4 regions of the Pseudoalteromonas sp. BDTF-M6 genome follow, and region 3 is predicted to be linked to each of the others. Evidence: predicted binding sites of a transcription regulator. Region 3 holds the regulator's gene; each other region holds the start of a gene.

Region 1 (8,142 bases), on a different contig from region 3:
AGTTATATGGTCGCCGAGCTATGTCCGGATAAAATGCCCATCTTCCCAACCTGTGGCGTGGCCCATATTGACTACGACCCGCAGACCTTACGAGGCCATTGGCGGGCCTTGTATAGCCCGCAATAATATGGGCGTCTTGAGGCTTAGCCGCCGGCTATCTTGACCTTAAAGCCTTGTGCTTCCAGCAAACCTTTAAGTTTGTCGCGGTCATCACCCTGGATTTCGATAACGCCATCCTTAACGGCGCCGCCTTGACCCATTTTTGATTTTAATAGCTTCGCCAGTTTCTTTAGATCATGTTCCTGCGGGTCAATACCAACAACCAGCATCACCCCTTTGCCTTTGCGGCCCTTGGTTTGTCGCTCGATACGCAGGGCGCCGTCTTTAAACAGCTTAACGTCGGCTTGCTCTTGCTCAACAGGCGCTTTAATGCGTCCCGTCTCAGTTGAATACACTAGGTTATTGTCGCTCATCACTACCTCCGACCTAATCAGGCCGCTAGTTTATCATAATTGCGCTCTGCTTATTGCCAAATTAGTGCTAGGTCCTATATTTTAAACAAGCAAATAATCAGTAGCTTAGGAGCGAGCATGAGTTTGAATCAGCATTACGACAAGGAAAAGAATACGTTGGTAATAGTGATTAAGGATAAGTTTGATTTTAACTTAGTACAGGACTTTCGTAACGCTTACATTGGCATCGACCCCGGCGCGCGCTCTGTGGAGGTGGATTTACGTGCCACCAGTTACATGGACAGCTCGGCGCTGGGCATGTTGTTAAACATGCAAAAAGCCTTGAAGGGACAAGTTGAACGCTTTGCTATTTGTAATGCCAATGCGCAATTGAAGAAGATCTTCCAGATTTCTCGTTTTGACAAGAAGTTTGCCATTGACTGAGGTTGGCCGCCTCGGCGGCTCACCCGGGGCAGCCGAACATCCCCCGGTGGTCTTGGTGGTGGATGATCAGGCCCTTAACCGGCAAGTGCTGCGCGCCTTATTGGAGCGCGAGCAGTATTGTGTGCTGGAAGCCGCTAACGGCGCCGAGGCGGTGGCCTTGGTAACCAGTATGGCGGTGGATGTGGTGCTGCTTGATATTATGATGCCCATCCTGGACGGGTATCAGGCGGCGCCGCAAATAAAGCAACAGGCTGGGGGCGCTTACTTACCCATCATTTTTATTACCGCATTAGAGGGGCAGCAGGCCCTGGCTCGCTGTCTTGATGTTGGCGGTGATGACTTTATGCCCAAGCCATTTGATGCTCATATTCTCAGAGCCAAACTGCGGGCGCACCTGCGTATTCGCCAGTTGCTGGCGCAGTCCATGGAGCAGACGCGGGCGCTTAGTTACTATCAGCGCCAAACGGAGCGCGAATACGAGCTGGTGGAGCATATCTTTACCAATGCCCTACAGCGAAATATGCAGGTGCCCAAGGGGGTCGACTGGCATTTGTCACCAGCGGCGATGTTCAACGGTGATGTTTTCCTCAGTGCCTTGAGTCCCAACGGAGGCCAGTACTTTCTGCTGGGCGATTTTACCGGTCATGGCTTGGTAGCGGCGGTGGGCGCTCTGCCGGTGGCACGCATTTTCTACACCATGGTGGAGAAAAACTTTGCCGTGGCCGACATTGCCCGGGAAATAAACCAGGCCCTTGAGCAATTATTGCCGGCGCATATGTTTTGTGCGGCGACACTGTGTGAGCTGAACCCAAGTGCGCAAAGCGCCACCCTCTGGATGGGCGGCTTGCCCGATGCTTTTTTGCTCGATGAACAGGGGCGGGTATTACAGCGCCTGCAGTCTCGGCATATGGCGCTTGGCATACTTGAAGATGATGAATTCGAGCGGGACTTGTTGCACCTCACCTTGGCAGATAATGTCCGCCTGGTGTTTTACACCGATGGCATTATTGAGGCAACGAATGGTGAGGAGCAGCAATTTGGCGAGCAAGGCTTGCTCAGCGCCGTGGCTGCCAAGGTCAAGGCTAGCTCAGCCGATGTCCTTAGAGCGGTGCATTGGTTTAGTGGCGGCGACAAGCAAGCGGATGATTACAGCCTAGTACTCATTGACCCGCAGCCACAGCCGCAGTTGGAACCTGTTCCTGAGCGCCTAAGCCAGTTACCTCTAAGCCTGAGTCTGGAGCTGGACGCGCAGCAATTAAAAAGCACGGATCCCGTCTCCGAATTGATTGATCTCGTGGCCAGTATACCGGGGTTCCGAGCCCATAAATCGGCGCTCTTTATCTTATTGTCCGAAGCCTATAACAATGCTCTCGAGCATGGTTTACTGGCCTTAGACTCTGAACTCAAAGTCAGCGACGTCGGCTTTTTCGAATATTATGCGCTGCGTGAGTGCATATTGGCCGAACTTAAAAGCGGGCATATTCGCTTCGATATCGCCTACCAGCCACAACAGCGTCAGCTAACATTGACGGTCACCGACTCCGGCCCAGGCTTTGAGCCAGCCCGCTATCGACCGCCAAAGCCATATCAAGGCTACGGCTGCGGCATTGCCTTGTTGCATGAGCTCGCAACCACGGTGCGCTATAACGAAAAGGGGAATCAGGTGCTCATTACCTACAGGCTGTAGATGGGTACTTTGCGACCTTATTTTGTTATTGCCTGCGCTTTTGCCTCTGTGTTAGCATCCATTTAAAAGTTTAGATGTTTGGATGGCTAAATGATTTCCTATAACGAACAGGCGCACCTAGATGCGGATGCGGCACTCACCGAGAAGTATCAAGCGTTACTAACGGAGTATCTGGCAACGGCAAGTGCTCAGGTGCAATGGCAATATCTAATTCCAGAGTTGGGCGAGGGCGGTGCGTGCAGCCTGTTTGGCCATTTACAGGAAGAGCCCTTTAGCTTGCGTGAGCACCTAGATGGCGGTGCCGAGGAACGCCTCGCCACCTTGCAGGCGATCGTTGATTTTGTTGTAGAGCAAAGTGGTGTCGATTGGTTTGGTATCTATCAAGCTCGCGATATTGACGGCCAGTGGCAATTGCTCAAACTGGCGTACTATGGCGCGCCCAGTCGACCCCTGTTTCCGATTACTCCAGAGTTCGCCGCCACTAGTAATAATGTACAGGTCGCAAGCTCTGGAAAGGCGAGAATTATCAATAATGTGGAAGACTATGTTGCCAGCGGTGGCGAATACTATACATGTGACCCGAAAGTGAAGGCTGAAAGCTGCTTGCCGCTTTATTCGCAGGAAGGTAAAGTAGTGGGTATCGTCGATGCGGAAGCATTCAGCACAGATTTTTTTACCCCCGAACGCATAGCTCTGCTAGTCGCCGCAAGCAAAGAAATTGTCGCGCATTTGCCAGCTTAATGTGGCCGGGTACTGCTAACCCCTGAGATAATTAAAAAGAGAGTCCCATGTTCTCACAGTTAAAACCATTACCGACGGATCCCATTCTTGGGTTGATGGCTGCGTTCAAGGCTGACACCAATGCCAATAAAATTGATTTAGGTGTCGGTGTTTATAAAGATGAGCAGGGCAACACCCCTGTGTTAAAAGCCGTAAAAAAAGCTGAAGAGTTTCGCTTAGCCAATGAGGCCACCAAGTCTTATATCGGGTTGGCCGGTAACTTGGATTATTGTCAGAAAATGGAACAATTGCTGTTAGGCGATGCGCACCCAGCGTTGCTAGCGGACCGTGTGCGCACGGCACAAACCCCAGGTGGTACAGGTTCATTGCGCGTTGCTGCCGAGTTTATCAAGCGTTGTAACGATGACGCTACGGTTTGGGTGACTACACCGACCTGGGCTAACCATATCAGCTTGTTTGAAGCGGCCGGTCTGACGGTAAAAGAATACCCTTACTACGACTATGAAAATAAGGGGTTATTGTTCGACGAAATGGTTAACGCCCTAAGTCAGATCCCGGCAGGCGATGTGGTATTGCTGCACGCTTGTTGTCATAACCCAAGCGGTATGGACTTAAATGCCGAGCAATGGCAAACCGTGACCGACATCGCTAAAGCACAAGGCTTTACCGTGCTTATCGATATCGCCTATCAAGGTTTTGGTACTAGCCTGGACGAAGATGCTGCCGGCCTGCGTTTACTTGCTTCACAGGTTGAAGAGTTGATCATTTGTTCCTCATGCTCGAAGAACTTCGGTCTATACCGTGACCGTATCGGTGCCTGCTCAATCATCTCAAAAGATGCCAGCGGTGCCGATGTATCTAACTCGGTATTACTGAGCGTGGTACGTAGCATCTACTCTATGCCTCCGGCGCACGGTGCGGATATCGTCAGCACTATTCTTGCTAGCTCTGAGCTAACCACCATGTGGCACGATGAACTGGATGAAATGCGCTCACGCATTAACGAGTTCCGTTCACTATTAAAAGAGAAACTGAATGCCAAATGTCATGGCATGGACTTCTCATTTATTGAGCGTCAGCACGGTATGTTCTCTTTCTTAGGCATTAATAAAGAGCAGATCGAGCGCCTGCAAAAAGAGTATTCGATTTACATCGTTGGTTCGAGCCGCGTTAACGTAGCCGGTATCAGCCACGCAAATATCGATTACTTCGCCGATGCGGTAGCCGAAGTAACGAAATAACTTTCGCTTAAAATTAAGCAATAAAAAAAGCCAGCAAATGCTGGCTTTTTTTATTGGCTGTCGGTTAGGCTTCTTTTGCCTTCAGCTCGGTCACCTTATCAGTGCTGCTTTGCGCCTTGGGCTTTTTTTCGGCTTTATTATCACTTGGCTTAGCGCCTTTTAGCACCTGCATAAAGTCTTCTTTTTGTTTGGCTATTTGCAGCGCCAGGCTTTCTACTTGTTGTTCGCTTAAGGGCACATCGGCGTTTGCCAGCAGGCCTTCAAGGTTTTCGGCAATATCGAGCATTTTGTCATAAGCATCGGCTTCTTTTTTACTGGTAAAGGTCATGCGCTCGACTCCATCTCTTTCAACTACGTACTTAACGACAACAGCCATGGGATCTCCTAACTATACTGTTTTTTTATACAGTTAGATTAGGGGCGCGAGCAGCGAAGGTCAAGGTGTTTTTATTCTTTTTCCGTAACTTGCGATAAACACAGTGCTCAGGAGCTTGGGTCGATGCGTGTGCGCCAGAGCCACTAGGTTGACAAGCCTGGTTCCTTCTTCTTTATTTAATAGCGGTAGTACCAAAGGAATAGTCATCACTTTAAGGAGAGAAGTATGAAACTACTTAACACCTCTGCAAGCGCCATTATTGGCGTTCTTGCCACCACACTCTTTCTTGCCACCACAGCCCCGGTTATTGCAGCGCCATCCGAGCCAAGTAAAAGCGAAGCCTCAAGCCATGCCAAGGTCAGCTTGAACCAGGCCTCGGCCGAGCAATTGCAGGCCTTGCCCGGTATAGGTCCGGCCAAAGCCAAGGCAATTATCGACTATCGCGATAAAAACGGCGGCTTTAAGAGTATTGAGCAACTGGATGATGTGCCAGGGATAGGTGAGCGGCTAATGGCCGAGCTCAAGGATAAGGTGTCGTTGTAATTGGAAATAATCTAAAGGCAGCGTTAGCTGCCTTTATTATGCTCTGTAATCGCCTGGTCCAGATGACGACAGGCAAAGTAGTGGCGCACCGGCAGCACCAAAATGGGGTAGGCAAGACCGGCAAGCAATAACCAGGGCAGCATGCTCCACCCCTCAAAGCGCACCAACAATAAAAACAGCGGCGTGATCAGCAACAGCTTGATGATATTGAGGGTGATACGTTCTTGGGCATTCAATAATTCCAAGGCCTCAGCCACCAGTTGCAAGCGCTGGCGGTGGCTGAATGATTGCAGTTTAGGAATTTGACTGGCTAAAAAATAAATCATGACTTGCTAGGCTTAAAGAACAAGCTAGCACAGGTTACGATAACTGCGGCCGCTGCAAGGGCCGCAAAAATAACCTGCATCCAACCCGGCATCGACAGACCTAAAAATTGCCAATCAATGTTACCACAGTCGCCGGTCGCGGCGAAGAAGCCAGGGATCCATTCATGCAAGGGCACGGGGAAGTTAGGTTCGAATTCACAGACGAAGGCGAACGGGTCGGTGGTGGTTTGCATCATAATGTGCTCACGGGCCAATAGCAGACCCCAAATGCTGGCAACCAGCCAGGTAGCCAAGCCGCTCAGGCGCAGCCAAAGATTGGCAGGGTTGATGGCGCCAATAAGGCCAGCGAATAACACGCCTAACACGGCGGTACGTTGGTAGATACACATGATGCACGGAGCTAAATCCATGGCGTATTGGAAATACAGCGCCGTTGCCTCAAACAGGGTTGCGATTAACGCTAATAGTAACCAAGGCGCACGTTGGCGCGAAATCTTACTTAACCAGCTCATAGCTTACTCAACTAATTGTCTATGCGAGGATTATGCCCCTGCACCTGGGTCTATGCAAGCACCAGCCAAAAGCCGCGAAAAGCTGATACTTTATTATTGTCTTGTGCAATTGCCAGTTTTACTCGGTGTGCTTTACAGTGAATTGGCTTTTTTTACGACACAATCAATTAGTATAAATGTCTACTACAGGCAAATCTGAAACATTAACAATATTTTTGGGCCACCTATTAAAGTCTATAAAGTTGACGTTAAACCAATCCAATTCTGCCGCAAAGCTTGTTAACATAAACACTCTCAGGACAGCTTTAAGAACAAAGCGGATCGGAAATTTCATTTTTATTAAATGGCTTGTTAGAGTGGTACTTTAATTGGCACAATTTATAAACAGAGAAAAAGGATGTTAATCGATGCAACTCAGACGAATACTTATCCTATATTTTCTGCTTACCTCTTCTTCTTTGCTCTCCTGGGTTTTGTATGAGCAATTTAATGCTTTGCTAAAGATTCGGTCGAAATCATTCTAGAGCGTGGTTTTAAAAAGAAGTTAAATGTTAATACTTAATTAGATTATTACCGCATCTGTGACACGTTAGCTGTAAGTAAAAATAAAAAAATAAGGATATAAGATGATAAGAATCGGGTTGTTAATATGGCTGCTAACTCTTTCAACTGCATCAACAGTGGTTTTTGCGAATGTGTTCACGAACATGGTGAATCACCCCAGTAAAGAGGGGGTAGCGTATAGTTTTAATGAGGGGCATTTTTATACGTTACAAGCAGATGAGAATGGTTGGCAAATGCTGGACCATACATATTTAGGTCGCTACGAAGCTGACAATCAAGTGGCTTTATACAGTGATGGCAGGGGAGCGCACTAGCTGCCACCGTATTTGATGTGTATTTCCTACCATTTGATGACCAAGGTGTATCTACAGGTGAGTTTCAGCATGTGTTAGATGTGCCAAGTGGAATTGGCAATTACTCTATAAAGCTGTTGCCAGACCAAGATTTGGTGCTGATACTCGGGGACACAGCTATGGTGCAATATCAAATCGTTGATCAGCAGGCGGTGGAAGTAGGCCGTTACACACACGAAGATTTCGAATTACCTAATCATTACAGCACTTATATTCACCCTGATGGAACCTTGTTGGATTTTATAGGCAATGTTTATCCTTGGGATGGCTCTATTTATTCTGTTCCATTTAGTGTTCCTAAATTGGCTGAATTTATGACCCCCGATGTTTTGGTTTTAGATCAAAACGATGGATTTATTGTATTAAAATCATATACCAGTAATGTGGTGCGTTTTAACTGGCCACTAAGCGAAGACTCGAGTCCACAATTAATAGCTAACAATTGGGATGGGAGCAAATTCCTTGGTGTTGGTTCTCATACTGACTGGGTAAGAGTTAAGCCGAATGCATTTAGCCCATGGTTATTTGATCCTACTGATCCATTGGCAAGAATAAATAGTAACTTCACCTACCCACATTGGTTGAAGAGCTATCAAGTTATAACTGGGCAAAGGTCATACGGTAACAAGGAAGGGTTTGAAGACCGCCCTGTACAAATTAACAATGTCCTCTGGTTGGGCCCCCTAAAAATTGAACCGGTAGGAGAAACGTATCAGTTTGACTATTTTAGTACTCTTCACCTATCGAATAATGATCTGCTAGTGAATAGACGAGACAACCAAGGCTCACCAGCATGGGGAAACGACTTTCAACAAATAAGCTCTGAAATATCCTTGGGGTTGTCTCGATATACACTGAATGAAACAGGGGAGATTCAATCGAAAACTGTACTTGAGGGGCAAA
Region 2 (8,142 bases), on a different contig from region 3:
AAAGTAATTAGCACCGATGATATCCTCGCCACCTTATGCCATTCGGTCACCGAGGTGTTGTCGTCGGCCAGTGGCAATAACATCAGTTATTCCGCCATGGTACAGAAAATATCGCGTACCTGTATGCGCCCGGACATAGGCTGTTTTGTACTGTTTGACGGCGGCTTTACCGGGTTAGTTGTCACCAACTTCAGTGCGCAGGCGGCGATGGAAATTTACGGCGATTACCTCCGTAATATGGGCATGCCGGAGAACGAGCTGGCACAGAGCCATTTGTCCGATGATGTGGCCAATGTGCTTGGCGAGTTGATGAATCAGATCGTCGGCGACTTTACCAAAAAAGTGCGCGAACAATTGCATACCTCTATCAGCCAAAATCAACCGAAAATGATGGCCATTAACAAGCAGGTGCAGATCTCTGTCGATACCGCCTTAGACAGGCCACAGGCGCGACGGGTCACCTTTACCACCCAAAGTCAGAATATCTTTTATCTGGAATTGGCCATGGATAAGACCGAGTTTATTAAAATGCATGATTTCGATATCAGCGAAGCGGTAGACCCGGATGAGATCATCGCCAATACCCGTGCCGAGCAACAGACCAAGGTGAAACAACAGCAAGAGGTCGATCAGGATATCGACGACGACTTTATGGAAAACCTCGGTTTATAGCGGTGAGCCTCGGGGGACTAAAAGAAGCTGCTTTGTTGGTTGTACTCGCCGGCAAAGGGCTCTATAGCCCTGTGATGATACCCGCAATACGCTTTTAGGTCGCTGGCAAACTGCCGTGCCAATAAAGGCGCACCATGATTGTCTGCGGTGTGTAAAAACACATAGGGCTGGCGGCCTTCATCCAGCCACTGCTTTATTTTCCTTAACCAAGGTTGATAGTAGCTTTGATATTCATCCCCCATGGCGGCGATAACAAAGCGCACTATGGGGCGCTGGCCCAGGGCAATGGCATGCACGGGTAAATGGGGCTTTTTTTGTTGCGCATCAATAATGGCTTCATTATGGGGTTTGGCGGCAAACAGCGCCCGGGTATCCATGCACACGCGGTCAATTCCCTGCTCAAAACAATAGCGATTAAGTTGCTTTTCGCCATCCCCTTTTGTGAAAAATTCAGGATGCCTGACCTCTATGCTGCGGCCGATGTCGGTGGGTATCTGCGCCATAAAGTGTTGTAGGCGACTTAAGTGCATGGGCGCAAAGCTGGCCGGGAGTTGTAACATCAAGGAGCCGGTTTTTTCCATCAAGGGTGACATTAACTTCAGCCAGTCATGTACGGCCTGTTTATCGCATTGCAGCGCCAGGTCGTGGCTAAACCGCTTGGGAAACTTAAAGGTAAAGCGAAAATCTTTGCCGGTGGCATCATGCCAGCGCTGCACCGTGTCGGCTTTGGGGTCGGCATAAAAGGTGGTGTTTCCCTCTACCGAGTTAAACACCTGGGCGTATTGCGCCAGCATCTGGGCATTCTGACAGTCAGAGGTAAAGAGACTGCCTTTCCAGGCGTTATTGGCCCATTGTGGGCAACCCAAATACAACATGCGTGCTTTTGCTCTTGTCTTTATTTGCTCTGATACGCAAATGCTATCACAGCTTGGGTCGTCGCAGTGGTGAATAAATAGCCAACCCGTAGTTTGCTTCGTGACATTGACCGCCGTTTTTATATAATTGACGCAATTTATTTGGCCACTGCGTGCATTTAGCTCACGCGCTTACAATTAAAACAGGAATATTATGCGCTCTATATATTGCGGACACTTGAACAAAAGCCATGTCGACCAAGAGGTTACTCTTTGTGGTTGGATCAACAAACGCCGTGATTTAGGTGGTTTGATCTTCGTCGACGTGCGTGACCGCGAAGGCCTAGTGCAGGTGGTGTTCGACCCTGAAGTCGAAGGCTTGATGGACATTGCCAATAAACTTCGTCAAGAATTCTGTGTCCAGATCAAAGGTGTGGTGCGTGCGCGCCCAGAAAGCCAAGTAAATAAAGATATGGCCACCGGTGAAGTTGAAATTCTTGGCACTGGTCTTGAGATCATCAACCGTGCCGAAGCCTTACCACTGGACTTTAACCAGCAGAACTCGGAAGAGCGCCGCCTTAAATACCGTTATCTTGACCTGCGTCGCCTGGAGATGAGCGATCGTATTAAACTGCGTGCCAAGGCATCAAGCTTTGTGCGCCGTTTCTTGGATAGCAACGACTTCCTTGATATCGAAACGCCGGTATTGACTAAAGCGACACCAGAGGGTGCTCGGGACTACTTGGTACCTAGCCGTGTACACCATGGTAGCTTCTACGCCTTGCCACAGTCTCCGCAGCTATTTAAACAGTTACTGATGATGTCAGGTTTCGATCGCTATTATCAAATCGTGAAATGTTTCCGTGACGAAGACCTACGTGCCGACCGTCAGCCTGAATTCACCCAGATCGATATCGAAACCTCGTTTATGACGTCGGATCAGGTTCGTGCCATCACCGAAAAACTGATTCGTGATATGTGGCAAGAGCTACTAAACGTTGACCTTGGCGAATTCCCTGTGATGGGTCACGAAGAAGCCATGCGTCGCTTCGGCTCGGATAAGCCGGACCTACGTAACCCAATGGAACTTATCGACGTTGCCGACCTGGTAAAAGACGTTGAGTTTAAAGTATTCTCGGGCCCGGCCAACGACGAAAAAGGCCGTGTAGCGGTACTGACCGTACCAGGTGGTGCGTCGCTTTCACGTAAGCAAATCGATGAATACACCAAGTTTATCGGCATCTATGGCGCCAAGGGCCTGGCTTGGATGAAGGTTAACGACCGTGACGCCGGTGTTGAAGGGGTCCAATCGCCCATCGCTAAGTTCTTAAACGAAGACGTGATCACCGCCTTGCTTGAGCGCACCAATGCACAAACCGGCGACATCATTCTATTTGGTGCCGATAGTCGCAACGTGGTTAACGAAGCCATGGGCGCATTGCGCTTGAAAGTTGGTTTAGATCTGGAGCTAACGGACTTAAGCAAGTGGGCACCGCTTTGGGTTGTTGACTTCCCTATGTTTGAAGAAGACGACGAGGGCAACCTGCACGCGGTACACCACCCATTCACGGCACCAAAAGGCGTAAGCCCAGAGGAGCTGGAAGCCAACCCGGCAGGCACGCTATCCGATGCCTACGACATGGTATTAAATGGCTACGAAGTCGGTGGTGGCTCTGTGCGTATTCACAGCAACGCCATGCAACAAGCGGCTTTCCGTATCCTGGGTATCGAAGAGCAAGAGCAGCAAGAGAAGTTTGGCTTCCTACTGGATGCCTTGAAGTACGGTACGCCTCCGCACGCGGGTCTGGCGTTCGGTCTTGACCGTTTGGTCATGCTGCTATGTGGTACCGACAACATTCGTGACGTGATTGCCTTCCCGAAAACCACTCAGGCGTCGTGCTTGATGACGGATGCGCCAAGCTATGCCAACCCAGAAGCGTTAAAAGAACTGGCTATTGCGATTGCACCAAAAGCAAACGCGGAGCAGGGTGAATAACCCTTTCCAGATAGACAAACGCGTTCAATCTTAAAAAGCGGCTGAGGCCGCTTTTTTCTTGCGCCTCGCCTTTACACTGGTCATCCATACAGTTACCATTGTTCGGTGCAAGAATAAAAATAAGGTTTCTGGGTGAGTATTATTTTGGGGATTGACCCGGGCTCGCGATTCACCGGCTACGGCGTGGTGCGCCAACAAGGACAGCGATTTGTCTATCTGGGCAGCGGCTGCATTAAGCTTGGCGATAACGCGTTTCCAACGCGCTTAAAAATGATCTACCAGGGCGTCACCCAGTTGATCGCTCAGTTTAATCCCGACGCCTTTGCCATTGAGCAGGTATTTATGGCTCACAACCCGGACTCGGCACTCAAGCTGGGTCAGGCCCGTGGTGCCGCCATCGTCGCCGCCACCATGGCTGAATTAGGCGTGCACGAGTACTCAGCCCGCCAGGTCAAACAAGCGGTAGTGGGTAAGGGCTCTGCAGAAAAAGCACAAGTTCAACACATGGTTAAGCATATTTTGAAGCTGCCAGCGACGCCTCAGGCGGATGCCGCCGATGCCCTGGCCATTGCCATGTGTCACGGCCACTCACAACAAAACCTGATTAAATTAGCCGGCCAAGCGCACAAAACCGTGCGCGGTCGTTTGAGGTAAAGATGATAGGAAGAATTCGCGGACAATTAGTCGAAAAGCAGCCCCCAGAAGTGCTGGTGGATGTGGCCGGTGTGGGCTATGAAATCAGTTTACCCATGAGCTGTTTTTATGCCTTGCCGGAGTGCGGCGAAGACGTCACTCTGTTTACCCATTTTGTCGTGCGTGAAGATGCACAACTGCTATTTGGCTTTAATACCAAAAGCGAGCGGGCGCTGTTTCGTGAGCTGTTAAAAGCCAATGGTGTGGGCCCCAAACTCGGTTTAGGCATTCTCTCGGGCATGTCGGCGGAGCAGTTTATTCATTGTGTCCATCATGGTGATGCCAGCACCCTGGTGAAATTGCCCGGGGTAGGCAAGAAAACCGCCGAGCGTTTAGTATTAGAAATGAAAGACAGGCTCAAAGACTGGGGGCCGGATCTATTCACCCCTTACACGGATGCGGCACCTGTCAGTGGCGCCAGTAACGGCACGCTGGTTACGGCCAACGCCACAGACGACGCTATTGCCGCTCTGGAAGCCTTGGGTTATAAGAATAGTCAGGCAACAAAAGCGGTGAAAGCCATTGCTCAGGAAGCGATGACCTCAGAGCAAATGATCAAGCAAGCGCTTAAGGCGATGCTGTAACAGAGATAAGTGAATGATAGAAGCGGATAGACTAATAGAGCCCCAGCAGCAGGGCAATGAAGACGTGGTCGATAGGGCCATTCGACCTAAGCTGCTGGCGGACTATCATGGTCAGCCTCATGTAAAGCAGCAAATGGATATCTTTATCGAGGCGGCGCGTTCTCGCAGTGAGGCCCTGGATCACCTGCTTATTTTCGGTCCGCCGGGTTTGGGTAAAACCACCTTGGCCAATATTGTCGCCAATGAGCTTGAAGTGAGCATTAAAACCACCTCAGGTCCCGTGCTGGAAAAAGCCGGCGACCTGGCGGCTCTGTTGACCAATTTAGAAGCCCACGATGTGCTCTTTATTGATGAAATCCACCGCATGAGTCCCCATGTGGAGGAAATTCTCTATCCGGCGATGGAGGATTACCAGCTCGATATCATGATAGGTGAGGGCCCGGCGGCGCGCTCAATCAAGCTGGATTTACCGCCTTTTACCCTGATCGGCGCCACCACTCGTGCCGGCTCTTTAACCTCACCGCTGCGCGACCGTTTCGGTATTGTCCAGCGCCTGGAATTTTACAATGTGGATGACCTGGCCGCCATCGTTAAGCGCTCAGCGACACACCTGGGTTTAAGCATTGACGAGCAGGGCGCCTATGAGGTGGCTAAGCGCTCACGTGGCACGCCGCGTATTGCTAACCGCTTGTTGCGCCGCGTTCGTGACTTTGCCGAGGTCAAGGGCGATGGCAGCGTATGCGCCGATATTGCCGCACAGGCCTTGGATATGGTGGATGTCGATAAAAGCGGTTTTGATTACATGGATCGTAAGTATTTACTGGCGATCATCGAGAAGTTTATGGGTGGGCCGGTTGGTTTGGATAACCTCGCCGCCGCCATAGGCGAAGAAAAAGAAACCATTGAGGATGTGATTGAGCCTTATTTGATCCAACAAGGTTTTATTCAGCGTACTCCAAGAGGGCGAATTGTCTCCGATCATGCCTATGCTCACTTTGGTTTGCATAAGGCCACCTAAATCAGGGTGTGAATAATCGCACCTTATTAGCCAAGCCCTAATCAGCCGAGCCCTACGCTCGGCTTTTTTATGCCCGTTGCTGGGGCAGTTAGATAGCTGCTTGTTTTACAAGTGCTATTTGTTTTAGCACTGGGGTGCTAATTGGTTGTCATACGGCTTTTGATTCACAGCGGATTAAGGCTGAACCGATTAGGGTCTGTGCCTGAGCTTGATTCAGGCAAAAAAAAGCCCGCTATAGAGCGGGCTAAACAACAAGTTGAAGGAAGTAAATCCGAGGAACACATCAGCTGCTCATTAGTAGGATGAAACAGCCGATGGTGTGAGGTGGGGAATCAGAAACCACCTCATGAACTGTGCAATAGAGCCATAGTTGGTTGCGCTAGCTCAGTACAGGGAGAATAATAAAGCGGTAGCAGGTTTTCTTCAAACTAGAAAAATTATTTTTTTCGGATAAAAAAAACTAATACCGAATAAAATCTTCAAGATGATATTTTGCACAACACATACTAACTTATGCGTCTTATCCTATGAAATATAAGGTTATTATTATTTTTGTGCTTTTTTTGTTCTATTAGAATTACTATTTTTTAACTTGTTGTATATAAGCAAAATGACAGCTTATGCGATTAATTTGCATAAAATCTAGTTTTTTGGAACTTTTTCGCATTTTAATGGGCCCAACTAAGTATCGGTGGACCTGCTTGTTAACTACCGCTAGCGGCTATTTATCGGCGCTTTGTGGCAATTCATGGCAAGGTCATTGTCAGCGCAATTACGACTGGGTACACTAGAGTTCATTGTGTGTCGTACGCTGTATCGAGCGCGGATACAGTTAATAGCAATATACTGCGCCTCAGGAGAAAAGACGTGGATTCAGGATTAAACTTTATTGATCTAATTTTAAAAGCCAGCTTTTTAGTTCAGCTGGTGATGCTTACCCTAGTCGCCCTTTCGGTGATTTCATGGGCCATTATCATTCAGCGCCGTAAAATCCTCAGCAGCGCCCTAACGAATGCGAAAAAGTTTGAATCCCGTTTTTGGTCTGGTGTTGACCTCTCTAAGCTGTATAACGAAATTTCTGCTCGCGGTACGCAAAGTGAAGGCATCGAAGCCATTTTCACCTCGGGCTTTAAAGAATTTGCCCGCGCTAAGAAAAACAACCTGTCCGCTGCCGCGCTGGGGATTGATGGTCCACATCGTGCCATGCGTGTTGCCCTTTCTCGCGAGATTGAAAAATTAGAAAACAGCCTGTCTTTCCTCGCCACTATCGGTTCTATCAGCCCATATATCGGTCTATTCGGTACCGTGTGGGGGATCATGAATGCCTTTATTGCGCTCGGTGAGGTAAAACAAGCGACCTTGCAAATGGTTGCCCCGGGTATCGCCGAGGCCTTGATTGCAACGGCCATGGGTCTGTTTGCCGCTATTCCTGCGGTAATCGCCTACAACCGTTTTGCCACCAAAATGGAAAAGATCGAGTCTTACTACGGCAACTTTATGGAAGAGTTTGCCAATATCCTACACCGTCAGACTCTGACACAAGAGGTGAAAAGCCATGTATCAGCGTAAGAAGCGTCGTCCGGTCTCGGAGATCAACGTCGTTCCTTACATCGACGTGATGTTGGTGTTGTTAATTATCTTTATGGCCACCGCTCCGTTGATCACCCATGGCGTCAAGGTCGAGCTGCCGAAAATGGAGCAGTCGGAATTGGTGGACACCAAGAGTGAGCCGCCGATCATTGCCTCTATCGATGCCGACGGTAAATACTATGTCAGCGTTGGCACCGATCCCGAAGCACCGATGGAAGCCATAGATGTGGCTGCGGTCATTAAGTTGAAGCTGGATCAAAATCCAAAAACGCCGGTGATGATCAAGGGCTCGGGTCAGGTCAGTTATCAAGAAGTACTGCGACTGATGGATTTTCTTAAACGCGCAGGCGTTCCCGAGGTGGGTTTGATGACGGAGTCATTCGAGGAATAATATGCAGCAGTTTAAAATCCCACTTCTGATCTCTGCTGGCTTGCATGTGCTTATGATCGCCATACTCGTGGGTGTCACTTACTTTCGCCCGTCAACACCTGAGGTGATGACGGTGACGCTCAACGCCCCGAGCAATGAAGATACGCCGCAAAAAGCCGTGGATGCGGTGGCGGTGGATCAAAAGCAGGTGCAAAAACGCATCGATGAACTGCGTAAGCAAGAAGAAGAGAAAAAACGCGCCGAGCAGCAACGTATTCGCGAATTGGAAAAGCGTGCCGAGCAGGCAAAGCGCAAGCGTCAGGAAGAAGCCAATCGCATCAAGAAGCTAGAGCAAGAGCGTAAAG
Region 3 (8,142 bases):
ACTATTTTTTTGTTCTTTTCAGACTTTGGAGAGCGGGCGTTTTGCTTGTATTCGTGGAGAACATCGTTAATGAGACTTTGCAAACGCAAGTAGTTATCGGAAAGTTGCATTCGATTATCTTCAGTTGAGTTTTTGAAGTCATCGAACGCAAACCGAGCATTCTCTAGATGTGGTTGAAATTCTAATAAGAACCTTGTAGCGATAATACTCCACTTTAAGTTGTTCCATTGCTTTTCGTCATGGGAATTAGGCGGGGCATGCTGTTCTAGGGATGCCACATATTTGAATGATGGCAATTCGGCTTGTTTGATCCATGTCCGAACCCTGTCTTTAACCTCTTTCGATTTGAACAGTGTAAGTAAAGAATTATCTTCTACGTCATCCAGGATAGTTAAATTAACTCCATTGGGGGCACATAACTTCTGTGAGTGATTATCTTCTTCTAAGAAGGTGCTGGTTACTAAACTCGATAGGAGTGCGCTGTCTTCAAGATATTTATTAGCTTGCCCAATGGAGAACCCATCTAAAGGGTGAGTGGAAATCCAATCAAAATAAGACTTGAATACTTTTTGCAGAAATATTGTGACTCTTGCCGCAATTTCGTCTCCATATACGTTACGAATTGGGCTGATGACTGTAAGTTCTTTTAATTTTTCAAACTCACCGATATGGATATCAACTTGTTTAGAGCAGCTATCATCAAGCTTTCGTGCATCTGATGATGACAAGAATGATTTGGTATCAAACGCAGTTGATATACTTCTTAGTAGAGCCTGCGCTGTGGGGTAAGGGGTAGTCCTTTTCGCTTTATAAAGTTTCATTCATTATCACCTTTTCGACATCCTTTCTAAAGTTATGATATGCACGCCAATCACTTGGTGTAGAAGGTATTGTAATGTGCGTCCCATGTCTTGATAAGAGTTTATTATGTTTCTTTCCTCTATTCACAATACACAGTTGTTCTTTTACTAACCGCTTAATATAAGAGTTTATTTCCTTATTTTTGCTATAGCGTCTCATCTAGCTCTCCAAAAGAGGTGGGAGCGCCCACCTCATAATAAGTCAAAATTACTTGTCTTGATTCTTTTGGGCGGCCCTCTGCGCGCGTCCTACAAAGTGGTTTTTAGGCACTTTTCCTCCATGTTTTTTTGCGTATTCGCTCTGGATACGTGCGGCGTCTTCAGTGGTCATTGGCTTTTTGGGATTAGACATAGGTGCTCCTAATGTGTCTGTTTAAAGGAGCTGTTAGCTTAGGTCTGGAGCAAGATTGTGTAAGCAAGGTAATTGGAGAGAAAAAAATTAAAAGTGCTAGTTCCATGCGTAGCCTTCTCTAACCAGACCAAATTGAATTTGATATGATGAATTAAACGCAAGCTAAGAATTCACATCATGAACATTCTTTTCTTATGCACTGCCAATATCCAACGCAGCAAAACAGCCGAAGAGTTATTTAGCGCTGCCGATGGTATTAACGAATATCGCTCAGCTGGGCTAAGCGCTAAGTATGTTGCTAAGGCTGGCTCTCGCTTATGTAGTGAAGAGCTATTGCAATGGGCTGATAAAATCTATGTGTTTGAAGCAAAACATATAGAGCGCATTCGAGAGTACACTGGTGACGTTCACTCAGCTAAGATCACCAACCTGGATATCCCTGATAAGTATCAATACTTCCAACGAGAGCTGGTGTTACTTTTATTAGAGCGTTTGCCACTGAGGGAGCTAATAAAAGGGAATGAGTAAGGCTCAAGCCTGAATTGAATTAACTCGATGGTGTTATTTTCTAGAAAGCAAAAAGGACCGTTTTGCTATAGAGCCGAAATCTAGGGTATTCATAATGGCTCTTATAAGGACTATTACGACACAAAAAAGTCCATAATAGACCGTATGTGGTCTTTTAAGTCGCCACTTAAATTTCTGGCTCGAATACAGCAATGGCCCTTAATATGATGAGCGCTGATTACTACACGATTTGGCTAACCAGATTGAAAAGCCAACTGGGAAAAGGCTTCTTATCCTCTATAATTAAAGCTGAATGGACTATGTGAATCTAGCGTACCGACAAGGATGCTTATTATGGCAAAGGGACTATCAGCCTTCACTAAACCGCTTTTGTTTTTATACAACCTCTTGATCATTTGCTTGCTTCTTACCGGAGGCGGATTCCTTACGTATGCCATAGTCACAAGCTAAGTTGGGGATTTTAAATGGCCTTACCAGTGTGAGCAACGCTACCACCTAACCTCAACCATACCACCGTAAACACGAAACCCAACCTTGAACTGAAAATGCCAAGCGTTGGGAATCACTCTTAAATGCTTTGTTATGGCACTACTTCACAGCTAACAACTTTGCTTTTATCAATACTGACGCAAATCTCTGCAATGTGGGACTTATGCCAAAGCAGATTGACCAGTCGCCGTCTTTTGGAGAGTAAAAATTACCGCCATCTGTTGAACGAGGATCTCGGAGCAATAGTCCCCTTTTAATAAAGTCTTCTGTGTAAGCAAACAATTCATCCACATCTACGCCTAAGCTTAAGGCATCAAAGTTCAGGTTATTAACAACGTAAACTGGATATACTGTTTTAAACTCCAGTTGCTTCAATGAAGCTAACTTAATAAATAAGTTCACCTTTAGGTCATCTATACCATTGATACAAGAAATAAATCTGACTTTTTCATTTTCACTAAAGTTAAACTGGCGATCATTTATGAAGGTTAAAGCTAACGCTCTTAACCCGATCTCACTTGACGTAGATGTAATTGCAGATGCATAGTCAGCTAGAACTTTTTGAGCTACTTTACTATTCAAAAACTCATTGAGTTCTATTTGCTTGTCGAGTGATAGGTATTCAACTTCAGAATCAATAGCATCAAGGAACTGTTTAACCCTGTGTTCTGCATACAAATTATGAGCTTTTTTCAAAAGGTTGAACGTAGATTTCAATACAATATTTGTACTTTTAGACGTTTGTAGTTCCAAATTTTGCTCCTGTGCCATAACGCCCCACTAAAAGGCAAATAAACGCTTGACTAAAATTAGGAACGCAGTGACAAAGCCAAGCTTTATTTTTCTTGCTTTAAAGGCTTGTTAGTTGCCTAAGCTTTTAATGTTATTGGTTATTTTCATCAGCATCTATCTGAGTAGCGACAGCATATTCAAACTGTTCACTATTTGACTCTTTAGGAATATAACGGATATACGCTTTTCCGCCCCAAGTCGTCAATTCATCAACTTGAGATTTCAGGTTTGCAATACTTCCCCTCGAGTCAGCCATTGCTGCGTCAACCCACTGAGATGAACCAGCGTAAACTTGCATTAACTTTAGGTGTTCTTCAGTAAGATTATCCGGTAAAGAAAACTCACCATGGGTCAGTTTTTTCATTTGGTATGAATTAGTTTGTACTATTTGAAAGCTTCCTTCTCCGGTCCGAGGATTACTTTCTCCAAAAATTTTGGCCTCAACGCTGATTTTCATCATTCCAGAAAAATCTGGTAATAATTGAATGTCTACTGAACTTAAATTTGGAATACCTTGATATTTATTTCCTTTAGAATCTTGTAAGCTCCAAGTTATGGCTTCAATCTTCTGGTTTGATACAGAATTTAAAAATAAAGCATTTAGTCGGATGTTTTCACCTGGGTGGACTAGAACCTCTGGCGTAATAGCCTTTTTTTCCACCAGCTGAATATCATATTTTGGAAGTAATCCCGCCCAGTTAAAAATTACGATAAGAATAGATATAAATCCCCAAACGGTGACAATATTAGAAATTGCTTTCATCATTTTAATATTTTCCTTGTTCAACTATTACAGATTGCTACTAACGCCCTGTTAAGGTGTGAGCAACGCAATGCCGAAGTCTACGCACACCACCTTAATCACTTAAATCAACGCATAGTGAAAATGCCACGCGTTGCGAATCACTCTTAAACAGTTTGTTAGAATTTTGCTATCGTTGTACTGCTATTAACAAACATCAGTTGCTCAACGACTCTAAACTCTGCAACTTGGTAATTGACCGAAGCTTCGAAAGCAGTGTGTATTTCCTTAAATTTTGGTTCTGATGCTACTCGTCCACACAAGTCTAAGTATTCCCAGTACAAATCTACTTTTTCAATAATGTACTTGTGAGACTTACCAAGAAGGAAATGGCACACCCTGCTGTCCCAAATCGCATAAACATTTGGGTTTACGAAATGTAGAAGTTTTGAAACGCCAACAAGAGAGTTGTTTACCAATGACTTTAAAGCAAGGATTTCATCACTTGAAATTCGTTCAGGCAACTTTGCCTTGTTTAGTATATTCAGCGACTCTTCAAAGTTATTCGACTTGAAGTTCATGATTGTTGGCATCCATCCATAAGTGAAATTTGCACCAATAACCAAGTCTTGCTCTGTAAGAGTATCCTTGTCACAGAAATACTTTACGAAATGGCGATAAGAACGGTGATATGTATGCTCGGAGTCTTCACTCTTCAAAGAGTCAGCGAACCTCAAGATATCTCTAATTTCGATATTCTTCATAGTTTCCTAAAAATTCAAACAATTTAATATCGAGCGATTGGGTCGTTTTCCTGTCCAAATCGGTCTCATTTTTGTCCTATGACCATTGATAGCAAATTTAGGAAGTACTTAACAGCATTGAAGTTATTCTACATTGCTCTAAACGTGGACACGACAAAAACGACCCATTGGGTCGTTTTCCTGACTATGGGAGAAACGCAACGATTATGGATGTATACACTGTGATTTTGGTAGAAGGATGAACGTCCGATCCTCACTCCTAGCTGACTATCACTACACCTAGCACCGCGGTTTTCGATAGCTTAGTTCCAACTAGTGTGCACTAAGCATAGTAAAGCAGTAGGCTTCAAACGTTTTACCGCCAATATTGATAAAAGAACGGTAACAAGCTACTGAACTATTTGAATAAATATCAATTTCTCAGCCATCCTTTAGTTAGAGCTGGAGTAGACCCAGATCGCTAGATACCCCTTCACTCTTTGAGCATTTAAAAAGTTTATTGTTAACGGATTTTTTTGGAAATAAATTAAACGCCACAGGGGTTGGCAAATTCCTTGAATTTATTTGCGATTTTCTGACAACTGTATATACTCACAGTTAAATGTACTGTATGGAAAACCAGTTGTATGCGCCCTTTAACTAAACGCCAATCGCAAATTTTAGAGCTGATCAAAGTCTTTATTAAAGATACCGGCATGCCGCCGACGCGCGCCGAAATTGCACAAACGCTGGGCTTTCGCAGTGCCAATGCCGCTGAAGAGCACCTGAAGGCGCTGGCCAAGAAAGGGGTGATCAAGATGAAACCCGGCGCCAGCCGTGGTATTCAGCTGGTTGAGGAAGAAGAGCCGGAGCAATTAGGCCTGCCGCTGATAGGTCGCGTAGCCGCCGGTGAGCCCATTTTGGCGCAGGAACATATTGAGAGCCATTGCCAAATCGACCCCTTGCTGTTTAAACCGGCGGCGGATTACCTGCTGCGCGTTAACGGCATGAGTATGAAGGACATAGGCATTCTCGATGGCGACTTGCTGGCGGTACACCGCGCCCAGGTGGCGGAAAACGGTCAGGTGGTGGTGGCCCGTGTCGGGGAAGACGTCACGGTCAAACGTTTGGAAAAGGCTGGTCGTAAGGTGTTACTGCATGCGGAGAACGACGAGTTTGCCCCCATCGAAGTCGATTTAGAACATGAATCCTTTAATATTGAGGGTTTAGCAGTTGGCGTAATTCGAAACGCCGACTGGATGTAGGTTTTACCCCGCATTTAGCCCCCGATAGGCCGTTTATTGGGGGTTTTACGGCGCTTTTCTCCTTTCTTTCCTTACGCGCTAACAGTTTGAATATCCCCCAAATATTTATTTAAAAAAGCAAAACTAAAACGCTTCATTTCTTGCTATTCGCTCAATTCTTGACTAATTGGTTATATTACAGGCTTTGCTGGTTGCTTTTTGCGCACTTTTATTGCAGTAAATTGAATCGGCCAGTCCAAGCATAATAATAACGAAGAATGGCTAGCAGTAATTGCCTCTTCCCTTTTTTGCGTTGCGCGTAGTTAAGGAGATGGTACATGAAGCAGCTTTGCTCCCTCATGTTGCTGTGTCTGTTTGTTCCCCAAATGGCCTTTGCCAACAGCAAGTACAACTTGCGCCCTGGGGTGACGGATATCAGCGAGAATGTTTACCAGTTGCATATGACGATATTTATCATCTGTTGTGTGATTGGGGTGATCGTATTCTCGGTCATGTTTTGGGCCTTGCTCAGGCACCGAAAATCCAAGGGCGCTACCGCCGCCACCTTCCATGAAAGCACCAAGGTCGAAATTCTTTGGACCGCGATCCCATTTTTAATTCTTATCGGCATGGCGGTGCCCGCGACCAAAACCCTGATCGCCATGGAGGACACCTCCAAGGCGGATGTCACCATCAAGATCACCGGCTCGCAGTGGAAATGGCACTATGAATACATGGGTCATGATCTGGGCTTTTATTCGCTGCTGGCCACGCCCCAGGAGCAAATTAAAAACGCAGAAGCTAAGGGCGAAAATTACCTGTTGGAAGTGGATAAGCCTCTGGTGATCCCTACCGGTAAAAAGGTGCGTTTCCTGATGACCTCGGACGATGTCATTCATTCCTGGTGGGTGCCAGACTTCGCGGTGAAAAAAGATGCCAACCCGGGCTTTATCAACGAGGCCTGGACCAAGGTTAACGAAGCGGGTATCTATCGCGGTCAATGTGCCGAGCTGTGTGGTCAGGACCACGGCTTTATGCCCGTTGTGGTTGAAGCGAAATCCCCTGAGGAGTTTGATACCTGGCTGGCGGCGCAAAAACAAGCGATGTTGGACCAGGCCGATGCCGATGCCGCCTTACTCGACCAAACCCTGTCTCATGACGAGCTCATGAGCACCGGCGAGAAGATCTATATGACCCGCTGCGTAGCCTGTCACCAACCAACGGGTCTCGGCGTTCCCGGAGTATTCCCGGCAATCAAGGGCAGCCCAATCGCGACCGGCGAAATCAAAGACCACATCGATATTGTGGTGCACGGTAAACCGGGCACGGCCATGCAGGCCTTCGTGAGCCAGCTCACCATTAAAGAGCTCGCGGCCGTTGTTACCTATCAGCGTAATGCCTTTGGTAATGACACCGGCGATACGGTGCAACCAAGTGAGATTCAGGCCTTTATTGATGGGGGAGAACAATGAGTACAGCCGCTGCAACACATGAACATCACGGGCCTGCGACCGGCATTAAACGCTGGCTCTTTACTACTAACCATAAAGACATAGGCACGCTGTATCTGCTGTTTTCCTTGCTGATGTTTTTAACCGGCGGCGCCATGGCCATGGTCATTCGCGCCGAGCTATTCCAGCCGGGATTACAATTGGTTGACCCGCATTTCTTTAATCAGATGACCACGGTGCATGGCTTGATCATGGTTTTCGGTGCGGTGATGCCGGCCTTTACCGGCCTGGCCAACTGGATGATCCCCATGATGATCGGGGCGCCGGACATGGCCTTGCCGCGCATGAACAACTGGAGCTTCTGGATCCTGCCCTTCGCCTTTGCCATCTTGCTGATGTCGCTGTTTATGGATGGGGGCGGTCCGGCCTTCGGTTGGACCTTTTACGCGCCGCTGTCGACCACCTACAGTAACGACAACACCGCGCTGTTCGTGTTTGCCATCCATATCATGGGGGCCAGCTCCATCATGGGCGCGATTAACGTGATAGTGACCATCGTCAACCTGCGGGCGCCGGGCATGAAGTGGATGAAGTTGCCGCTGTTTGTGTGGACCTGGCTGATCACCGCCTTCCTGCTGATTGCGGTGATGCCGGTACTGGCCGGGGCGGTGACCATGGTACTGACGGATAAATACTTCGGCACCGACTTCTTTAACGCCGCCGGCGGTGGCGATCCCGTGATGTTCCAGCATATTTTCTGGTTCTTCGGTCACCCCGAGGTATACATCATGATCTTGCCGGCATTCGGCATTATCTCCACCATAGTGCCCACCTTCTCGCGCAAAAAACTCTTTGGCTACTCCTCCATGGTGTATGCCACCGCGTCCATCGCCTTGTTGTCCTTCGTGGTCTGGGCGCACCATATGTTTACCACCGGCATG
Region 4 (8,142 bases), on a different contig from region 3:
CGGTATCTATTTTGCTGCCCTGGGCCAGATTGGCAACCTTGGCTTCATCATTAAAATCGGCGGCGGCAAGTGTTGGTTCTGCCTGAACGGGTTCGGTCCGAATGGACTCGGCCTGACTAGGTTCAGCCGTGCCCTCGTTCGCTTGATTTACCTCTGCGACGACTGCGACCTCAGCGGGTTCAACTTCGCTTTGCGCTGAGCCGCTAAGCGGTGGAGTTTCAGGGGTTGCCTTGGTGGCTACCTTGGTGGCGACCTCGGTGGCGACCTCGCTGACTGCCTGGTTAGCATCCTGGGCAAGCACCTCGGGCTTCTCTAGTGACTCACCCACCAGCGCCTGCTCAACAACCTTAGGCTGTTCAACATCACCAGGCTCCTCGACACTGGCAACCGGGTCTGCGACTAATTGGCTTGCGGCTATTTCGGACTCAGAAACCCTGCTTTGTTCGGCAATGGCTGGGGTAAAAGCGGCATACCAAAGCGCACCGATAGCGAAGGCTCCTACCCCTGCGACTGTGCCGATGCGATGCCAATGCCACTGATAGACCACATCCTTGCGGGCAATGCGCGGTGTTTTATTATTCATATTCGCAGTAATCACGATTTTTTGTCCCATGCGCTGGTTCCTAGATCTCTTTTAACTTAGTCGCTCTATAAGCCATTGTCGAATAGCCTCAAGCTCTTGTTCACAGACCTGGTGCGCCATGGCATACGTTTGCCAAGACACCGCCATCCCTTGCTCCTGCAAACACTCATAGGCCTGTTTGCCAGCTGCTAATGGCACCACATTGTCAAACTCACCATGGGCCATAAAAACTGTGAGGTCTTTGTGTATCGCCTGTTCAGCCAACAACTCGGGCTGCGACATATAAGTCGATAAGGCCATCACCCCAGCCAGCTTATGCTGATAGCGCGGCGCCAGATGCAAGGAAATCACACCGCCTTGTGAAAAGCCCGCAAGAATAATCTTATCCGCCGGTATCCCGGCTGCGATTTGCTCATCGATTAAGGCGCTAATGCATTGTGCAGATTGTTGCACACCTTGGGCATCGGCACGTTTATCTAGATCAAGGGATTTAATGTCGTACCAGGCGCGCATTTCCATGCCGCCATTAATGGTTACCGCCTGTACCGGCGCGTGGGGAAATAAGAACTTCACCCCCAGCTCATCGGGTAAGGCTAAATGTGGGGCCACAGGGGCAAAGCCATCGCCTGAATCCCCTAAGCCGTGTAGCCAGATCACCGTGGCTTTATGAACCGAACTATTAAAGTAGCTGACACCGTCGAACTGACTCACTTAATCATGCTCCCAGCGAATTTCAACACCCGCCTGCTTAGTCGCTGCATCACACATAAACTGCCAGAACTCGGCGCCAGAGCGGTTATCTATCCATTGCTCGCCATGTAATTCAAAGTGGTGGCCGTTAAATTTAGTGGCAACCCACACCTGATGCAGTGGCGCCTGCTTGTTAATCACTATCTTACTGCGGTCCGCAAAGATGATTTCTAATATCCCTGCCGCCGATTCATAGTCTAAATCCGCATCTAAATCGTCGATCTGATCTTCTATGGTCAACATCAATGCATCGGCCAGCTGATGATACTGGGTGTCGGTCATGGTGGTTTCACTCATTAGGCTTGCGCTCCTGTCCTGGCGGTAACGTTGTGAAGGGGAAATAATTCAACAGCAACGACTACATTTTCGGTATTTTCTGTTACTCTGCGATTATAAAACGAGTCATATTAATTATCTATCGAATCACTATGTATAACAGTCACCGATTGCTTCGAGTTGTGGTTGCCACCAGCTTAACGCTACTAAGCGCATGTGGTCAAAGTGGACCCTTATACCTGCCGCAAGAACAACAAGAAAACCAGCAGCCAGCCTCGGCACAAGAGCAAGATGATGAGGCACAAGCGCACGCCACGGACCCGCAACCGCAGCAATAAACCTAGAGTTGGCTGCGTTTTGCAGGCATAGTGATGGCATAGAGGGATGATGTAAGAGCGTTATGTTAGTTAACTTCTCCAAGATGCATGGGTTAGGAAATGATTTTATGGTCGTCGATAACGTGACCCAGAACATTTTTCTTTCCCGCGACCAAATCAAGCGACTGGCCGACCGTAACTTTGGCGTTGGCTTCGACCAATTGTTAATGGTCGAGGCACCCTATTCACCGGATTTAGACTTCCATTACCGTATTTTTAATGCCGACGGCAGCGAAGTGGAACAATGCGGTAACGGCGCTCGCTGCTTTGCCCGTTTTGTACGCATGAAAGGCCTCACCAATAAGCACAAGATTGCTGTTTCCACCAAGGGTGGCAACATGATCTTATATATTGAAAAAGACGGTCAGGTCACTGTGAACATGGGACAGCCCATGCTTGAACCCAAAGAAATTCCGCTAAAAGCCAGTAAACGCGAACTCACCTATATTTTACGCCAGCAGGAGCAAACCCTGTTTGTTGGCGCCGCCTCCATGGGTAATCCCCATTGCGTGATCGAGGTTGACGACATCGACACCGCCGACGTGCATACCCTGGGCCCCTTGGTTGAAGAGCATGAACGCTTCCCGAAAAAGGTCAATGTTGGCTTTATGCAGGTGATCGATCCGAACCATATTAAGCTCAGGGTCTGGGAGCGTGGTGCCGGCGAAACGCTGGCCTGTGGCAGTGGAGCCTGCGCCGCAGCCGTGGTTGGACAACTACAAAATAAGCTAGGCAACAATGTCAAAGTAGATCTGCCTGGCGGTAGCTTGCAGATCCGCTGGCAGGGCGAAGGTCACCCGGTCAAGATGACTGGCCCCGCCGAGCATGTTTTTGATGGACAAATAGCCTTATGAGTGAATTAAGCAAAGAGCAAATCGCCGACTATCTTAAAGACAACCCAGACTTTCTGCTGCAACACCCCGAGGTGTTCGCCGCGATGAACCTGGGTGCAACGCATGAAAGCGTCGCCTCTTTGCAATTACGCCAGCAACAAGTGCTGCGCGAACAAAATCGTGCGCTGCAACAACAGTTACAACAATTGGTCGCTCAGGCGAAACAAAATGAAAAAGTGTTTCAAGTATTCAGCGCCTGTCATCGCCAGCTGATGCGGGATGCCGAGTTTGTCGAACTGGCGGCGGGACTGGAAGCCCTGATCTGCGAACAATTGCAGATCAGTGAGTGTAAACTGATTAAGTTCACCGACGAGCTACAACCCTTGCTGGATAAACGCCTGGAGCAAAACAATCACTACCTTGGCCGCCTGTCAGAGCAGGAACAAGCGCTGATCTTTGCCGGCCAGAGCAAAAGCGCCGCCTTATACCTGATTGGTGAATTACCATCACCGTTAGCCATTTTGGCCTTTGCCAGTGAAGATGAACTGCACTTTGAACCGGCCCAGGACAGTCTGTTTATCTTTGAATTTGTCAAAGCCCTGCAAGAGCGCTTAACAGCCCTATCATGAGCGAGTCGCAGGCTCTCACCTTTGCCGTGATGACCGACAGCTGGCGCTTACCCGTGAGCGACTATCACCATTATCTGCGCTATGAAAAACAATACTCCAGTCACACCTTGGAGCAATACCAGCGGCAACTCCTAGAGGTGGCTCGATACTTTTATGATGACCGGGATGGCTGGTTGACCATTAGCGGTGACGATATTCGCCGTTATGCCATGTCATTGCGTGCCAAGGGCTTGGGGGCTCGCACCGTCAACCTTAAGCTCAGTTGCCTGCGCGCCTTTTTTCGCTTTTTACGGGCCTATAATCCACACCTTGATAACCCGGCGCAATTTGTAAAGGGCCCCAAGTTTGATAAGCCGCTGCCCCGCAATCTGGATATTGAACAGATGCATCAACTGCTTGAGATCGACGATGACGATCCGCTCGCCATCCGCGACAAGGCCATGATGGAATTAATGTACTCCAGTGGACTGCGGATCAGTGAGTTGGTTAATACTAACTGCAATGATATCGATTTGCGCAGTGCTGAAATTCGTGTCCTAGGTAAGGGTAATAAAGAACGCTTGGTACCGGTGGGTTCGCAGGCCATTACCGCAATTAATGCCTGGCTCAAGGTGCGCGGCGCCTTTGTCGGTGCCGACCCCGAGGCACTGTTTTTATCGAAACGGAAAACCCGTATTTCAGTGCGTCATGTACGGGAGCGCATGCGTGAATGGGGAGTCAAACAAGGCCTGAGTGCTCAGGTTCATCCTCATAAATTGCGCCACTCCTTTGCCTCTCATGTCCTGCAATCAAGCGGCGATCTGCGGGCGGTGCAGGAACTACTGGGCCACAGCAGTTTGTCGGCAACCCAGGTTTATACCCATTTAGACTTTCAACACCTGGCCAAGGTGTATGATAATACCCACCCCAGAGCTAAAAAACAGAAGTAACAGCCCGAATGATGCGATTTAATCGAGCCATGGCTCCCGCCAAGGTACTGAGCTTTGACCTGGACGACACCCTGTATGATAACCACCCTATCATCAAGGCAGCGTTGCAGGCACAGCAGGATTATTTGCTTACCCTACCGGGATGGCTGGAGCAAGGCGATGATTTTTGGCTAGACTGCCGTCGCATCGTGATTGCCCGTGATCCAGCGCTGGCTCATGATGTTACGCAAATTCGTAAGCAAGCGCTCACTTACGCCATGGATAAGATTGGGGTAGAACAATACCATGCTGACAATGCCTACGAGATTTTTGCCGAAGCACGCAGCAAGATCACCGTAAGCGATGAGATATTAGCCCTGCTGGAATCGCTTAAACGTAAATATCGACTGATCGCCATTACCAACGGCAATGTCGATGTCTCCAAGTTCAACCTCAGAGATCAATTCGAGTTAGTCTTGATGGCCGGGCCCGATGGCAAGTCCAAGCCTCATCGGGATTTATTCGATCATGCCGCCGAGCGTCTTGGGGTTGCGAACCAGGAAATCATCCATATCGGCGATAGCCTGGACACAGATGTGCAAGGTGCGAACAATGCCGGATGTCGCAGCATTTGGCTCAATAATCAAGGCATTCAATATGCCTATAAGGGTCTGCCTTGCTGTGAGATTGACGACATCATGGCATTGACGGAGCTAGGTTAAATACGAACTAAAGTGCTTTAACCATATAGCTACGACGCCCATCAAGAGGGTAATCAGCTAGCGCGAAGACCTCCTCGTAACCATGGCGGCGATAAAAGTCGGGAGCCTGGAACTCCAGGGTATCGAGTACGGCCTTTGTCGCACCCAATTCCTTGGCTGCCCGCTCCAGTTTATAAAAAAGTTCGTTGGCGTAGCCTTGCCCCCTGTGCTCAGGGTTGACCCATAACCAATCGATGAGTAGCCAATGGCCAAAGCATCGTCCAGCAATGCCCGCAACCACTTCTCCCTTATCATTGCTGACTCTAAAACCGAGGTTTTGTCTTTGTACGGGCCAATGTGACTTGTTAAAAGCAACCACCTGTTCTTTAAGCCAATCACTTAATTGCTCACTGCTGTCACTGACAATTTCGTACCGTCTCATTATCTAACTCCCGAAGTACCCATGGCGCCTATGTTAACTAATATGAGAACAAGCAGTTAGCGGTAAATTGCCGATAATTCGCTTGCTAAGGCATACCTGTTTATAAAAACAGTATTCTATTTAGCCAAAGCAGAACTCTTGTTATACTTGCCAAACTAACAATAGGTGGATGTGGCGATGGATGTATCTGAATTACTTGATGGCTTGAACGATAAACAACGAGAGGCGGTAGCAGCACCCTTGCAAAATATGCTGGTTCTTGCCGGTGCGGGCTCAGGTAAAACCCGGGTATTGGTCCATCGTATCGCCTGGTTGATGCAGGTAGAAAACGCCTCACCCTATAGTGTCTTTGCGGTGACCTTTACCAACAAGGCGGCCAAAGAAATGCGTGCCCGAGTCGAACAAACCATTCAAGGCTCCGCCGGTGGCATGTGGATTGGTACCTTCCACGGTTTGGCCCATCGTATTTTGCGTGCTCACCACCGTGAAGCAAAATTGCCTGAGTCTTTCCAAATTCTCGACAGTGATGATCAGCAACGTATGATACGCCGCTTGCTTAAGGCCATGAATATCGACGAAAAGAAATGGCCGGCAAAGCATATCGCCTGGTATATCAGCGCCAAAAAAGATGAGGGCCTGCGCCCTGGCGACATTCAAGCCTATGACGTCAACGAACAGCTATTACAGAGGGTATACGGCGCCTACCAAGAGGCCTGTGACCGCGCCGGTTTAGTCGACTTTGCCGAGATCCTGCTACGCTGCTACGAAGTGCTGCAGCAACAACCTGCGCTGCTGCGTCACTATCAGCAGCGCTTTGCCCATATTCTGGTGGACGAGTTCCAGGATACCAACACAATTCAGTATCGCTGGCTGGCTCTGATCGCCGGTGATACCAACTCCATGATGATAGTCGGCGACGACGACCAAAGTATCTATGGCTGGCGTGGGGCGCGTATTGAAAACATTAAACGCTTTTTGGACGACTTTGATGCCGAAACCATTCGCCTGGAACAAAACTATCGCTCCACGGCAACGATTCTAAAAGCGGCAAACTCGCTGATTGAAAACAACTCCGAGCGTATGGGTAAAAGCCTGTGGACCGATGGTAACCAAGGTGAGTCTATTTCCATCTATGCTGCCTTTAACGAGCTGGATGAGGCCCGTTTTATTGTCGGCAAAATTAAAACCTGGCTCGAGGCCGGCAATGCCCTCAGTGACAGCGCCATCTTGTATCGTAATAACGCCCAATCCCGTGTACTGGAAGAGGCTTTACTGCAAGAGGGCATGAAATACCGTATTTATGGCGGCATGCGTTTCTTCGAGCGTCAGGAGATCAAAGATGCCCTTAGCTATTTACGCCTGGTAAGTAATCGCCAAGACGACGCCGCCTTTGAGCGTGTAATCAACACGCCCACCCGCGGCATCGGGGATAAAACCCTCAGCCATATTCGTGACTGTGCCCGCGCCGAGTCACTGCCGCTTTGGTATGCCGCCAAGGCAATCATAGAGCAAAAGCATTTATCCGGCCGCGCCGCCACCGCGGTAACCCGGTTCTTGGAGTTAGTCGATGGCATCGAAGCCCATATTGGCGATCTGACTTTGGCCGAGCAAACCAAGTACGCCATTGAAAATACCGGCCTTATGGCCATGTATCAGGCGGAAAAAGGTGAAAAAGGCCGGGCTCGCGTAGAGAACTTAGAAGAATTAATCAACGCCTGCGAGCAATACGAATTACCGGTAGATGAAGAGTTTTCATCGCCACTGCAAGGCTTCCTAGCCTACACCTCGCTAGAGTCCGGTGAAGGTCAGGCCGAAGAGCATGAAGATGCAGTGCAGATGATGACATTGCACTCGGCAAAAGGCCTGGAGTTCCCGCTTGTCTTTATGGCCGGTGTTGAAGAAGGCATGTTCCCATCGCAACAAAGCCAGGAAGAAAGCGGTCGCTTAGAGGAAGAGCGTCGCCTTTGCTATGTAGGTATGACCCGTGCCATGGATAAGTTGTATATCACTCATGCGGAAAGCCGTCGCCTCTATGGTCAGGAAAAGTATCACAGCCCATCACGCTTTTTGCGAGAGCTACCCGATGACTGCGTCGAAGAAATTCGCGTTAGAACCAAGGTCACCGCGCCGCAACAGTCGGGCCGTTTTAGCCCATCGCTAACACAAGCGGCGTTTGCCGATAGCGGCTTTAATCTCGGCCAACGCGTGCTACATGCCAAGTTTGGCGAGGGCACGGTATTGAATTATGAAGGTGCCGGGGCCCAGTCGCGGGTGCAGGTAAACTTTGATGACGTTGGCAGTAAATGGTTGGTCACCGCCTATGCTCGCTTGCAAGCACTCTGAAGTCACAAACTTACTCAGCCAATTAAAGCGCCAGCGATGGCGCCAAGCGCTGTTATTGCGTGGCGAACGGCAATGGTGTTACGAGCAATTAATAGCGCTCCAGAAACTGACAGCCGCTCCATGGTATGTGCTCAGCAATAATGAAAAGTTGAGACAGGCCCAGTGGCCGCATCATCTGCACCAGATCCTGGGGCAAGAGCATGCCCACGCCGCCTACGACTGTTACAGCGGCTTTTACGCCGATAAACTCGCAGCGCTGGCGGGCACGGTGCAAGCCGGGGGCTTGTTGGTGCTTATGCT

The links. The regulator LexA, encoded in region 3, represses DNA repair genes until DNA is damaged. The targets are predictions, from matches to a motif close to TACTGTATNNNNATACAGTA.
Region 1: KD147_RS14090 (YebG family protein) is a predicted target of LexA. The motif match lies at 4,957-4,976, and genes of this name have one in related genera.
Region 2: ruvC (crossover junction endodeoxyribonuclease RuvC) is a predicted target of LexA. The motif match lies at 3,597-3,616, and genes of this name have one in related genera.
Region 4: uvrD (DNA helicase II) is a predicted target of LexA. The motif match lies at 5,594-5,613, and genes of this name have one in related genera.

The regions. Positions count from the first base shown of each region.
Region 1 is NZ_JAGXTQ010000006.1:97,528-105,669, forward strand. It holds gene sixA (phosphohistidine phosphatase SixA) at 1-126, shown strand, start outside; gene KD147_RS14065 (SUI1 family translation initiation factor) at 144-473, opposite strand; gene KD147_RS14070 (STAS domain-containing protein) at 591-896, shown strand; gene KD147_RS14075 (ATP-binding SpoIIE family protein phosphatase) at 889-2,583, shown strand; gene KD147_RS14080 (GAF domain-containing protein) at 2,674-3,324, shown strand; gene KD147_RS14085 (amino acid aminotransferase) at 3,372-4,565, shown strand; gene KD147_RS14090 (YebG family protein) at 4,630-4,941, opposite strand; gene KD147_RS14095 (ComEA family DNA-binding protein) at 5,167-5,484, shown strand; gene KD147_RS14100 (DUF6170 family protein) at 5,508-5,810, opposite strand; gene dsbB (disulfide bond formation protein DsbB) at 5,807-6,322, opposite strand; gene KD147_RS14110 (hypothetical protein) at 6,949-7,200, shown strand; gene KD147_RS17030 (Ig domain-containing protein) at 7,272-8,142, shown strand, end outside.
Region 2 is NZ_JAGXTQ010000005.1:173,542-181,683, forward strand. It holds gene KD147_RS13120 (DUF3334 family protein) at 1-672, shown strand, start outside; gene KD147_RS13125 (DUF72 domain-containing protein) at 690-1,547, opposite strand; gene aspS (aspartate--tRNA ligase) at 1,741-3,522, shown strand; gene ruvC (crossover junction endodeoxyribonuclease RuvC) at 3,655-4,176, shown strand; gene ruvA (Holliday junction branch migration protein RuvA) at 4,179-4,799, shown strand; gene ruvB (Holliday junction branch migration DNA helicase RuvB) at 4,813-5,817, shown strand; gene tolQ (protein TolQ) at 6,685-7,386, shown strand; gene tolR (protein TolR) at 7,373-7,798, shown strand; gene tolA (cell envelope integrity protein TolA) at 7,800-8,142, shown strand, end outside.
Region 3 is NZ_JAGXTQ010000002.1:263,771-271,912, forward strand. It holds gene KD147_RS05465 (ankyrin repeat domain-containing protein) at 1-821, opposite strand, end outside; gene KD147_RS05470 (hypothetical protein) at 1,069-1,212, opposite strand; gene KD147_RS05475 (arsenate reductase/protein-tyrosine-phosphatase family protein) at 1,390-1,740, shown strand; gene KD147_RS05480 (hypothetical protein) at 2,329-3,000, opposite strand; gene KD147_RS05485 (hypothetical protein) at 3,113-3,787, opposite strand; gene KD147_RS05490 (hypothetical protein) at 3,943-4,527, opposite strand; gene lexA (transcriptional repressor LexA) at 5,154-5,771, shown strand; gene coxB (cytochrome c oxidase subunit II) at 6,089-7,222, shown strand; gene ctaD (cytochrome c oxidase subunit I) at 7,219-8,142, shown strand, end outside.
Region 4 is NZ_JAGXTQ010000011.1:2,482-10,623, reverse strand. It holds gene KD147_RS16590 (DUF2914 domain-containing protein) at 1-613, opposite strand, end outside; gene KD147_RS16585 (alpha/beta hydrolase) at 635-1,294, opposite strand; gene cyaY (iron donor protein CyaY) at 1,295-1,615, opposite strand; gene lptM (LPS translocon maturation chaperone LptM) at 1,762-1,947, shown strand; gene dapF (diaminopimelate epimerase) at 2,010-2,840, shown strand; gene KD147_RS16565 (DUF484 family protein) at 2,837-3,448, shown strand; gene xerC (tyrosine recombinase XerC) at 3,445-4,377, shown strand; gene KD147_RS16555 (HAD-IA family hydrolase) at 4,386-5,078, shown strand; gene KD147_RS16550 (GNAT family N-acetyltransferase) at 5,086-5,499, opposite strand; gene uvrD (DNA helicase II) at 5,677-7,842, shown strand; gene KD147_RS16540 (tRNA(Met) cytidine acetyltransferase TmcA domain-containing protein) at 7,787-8,142, shown strand, end outside.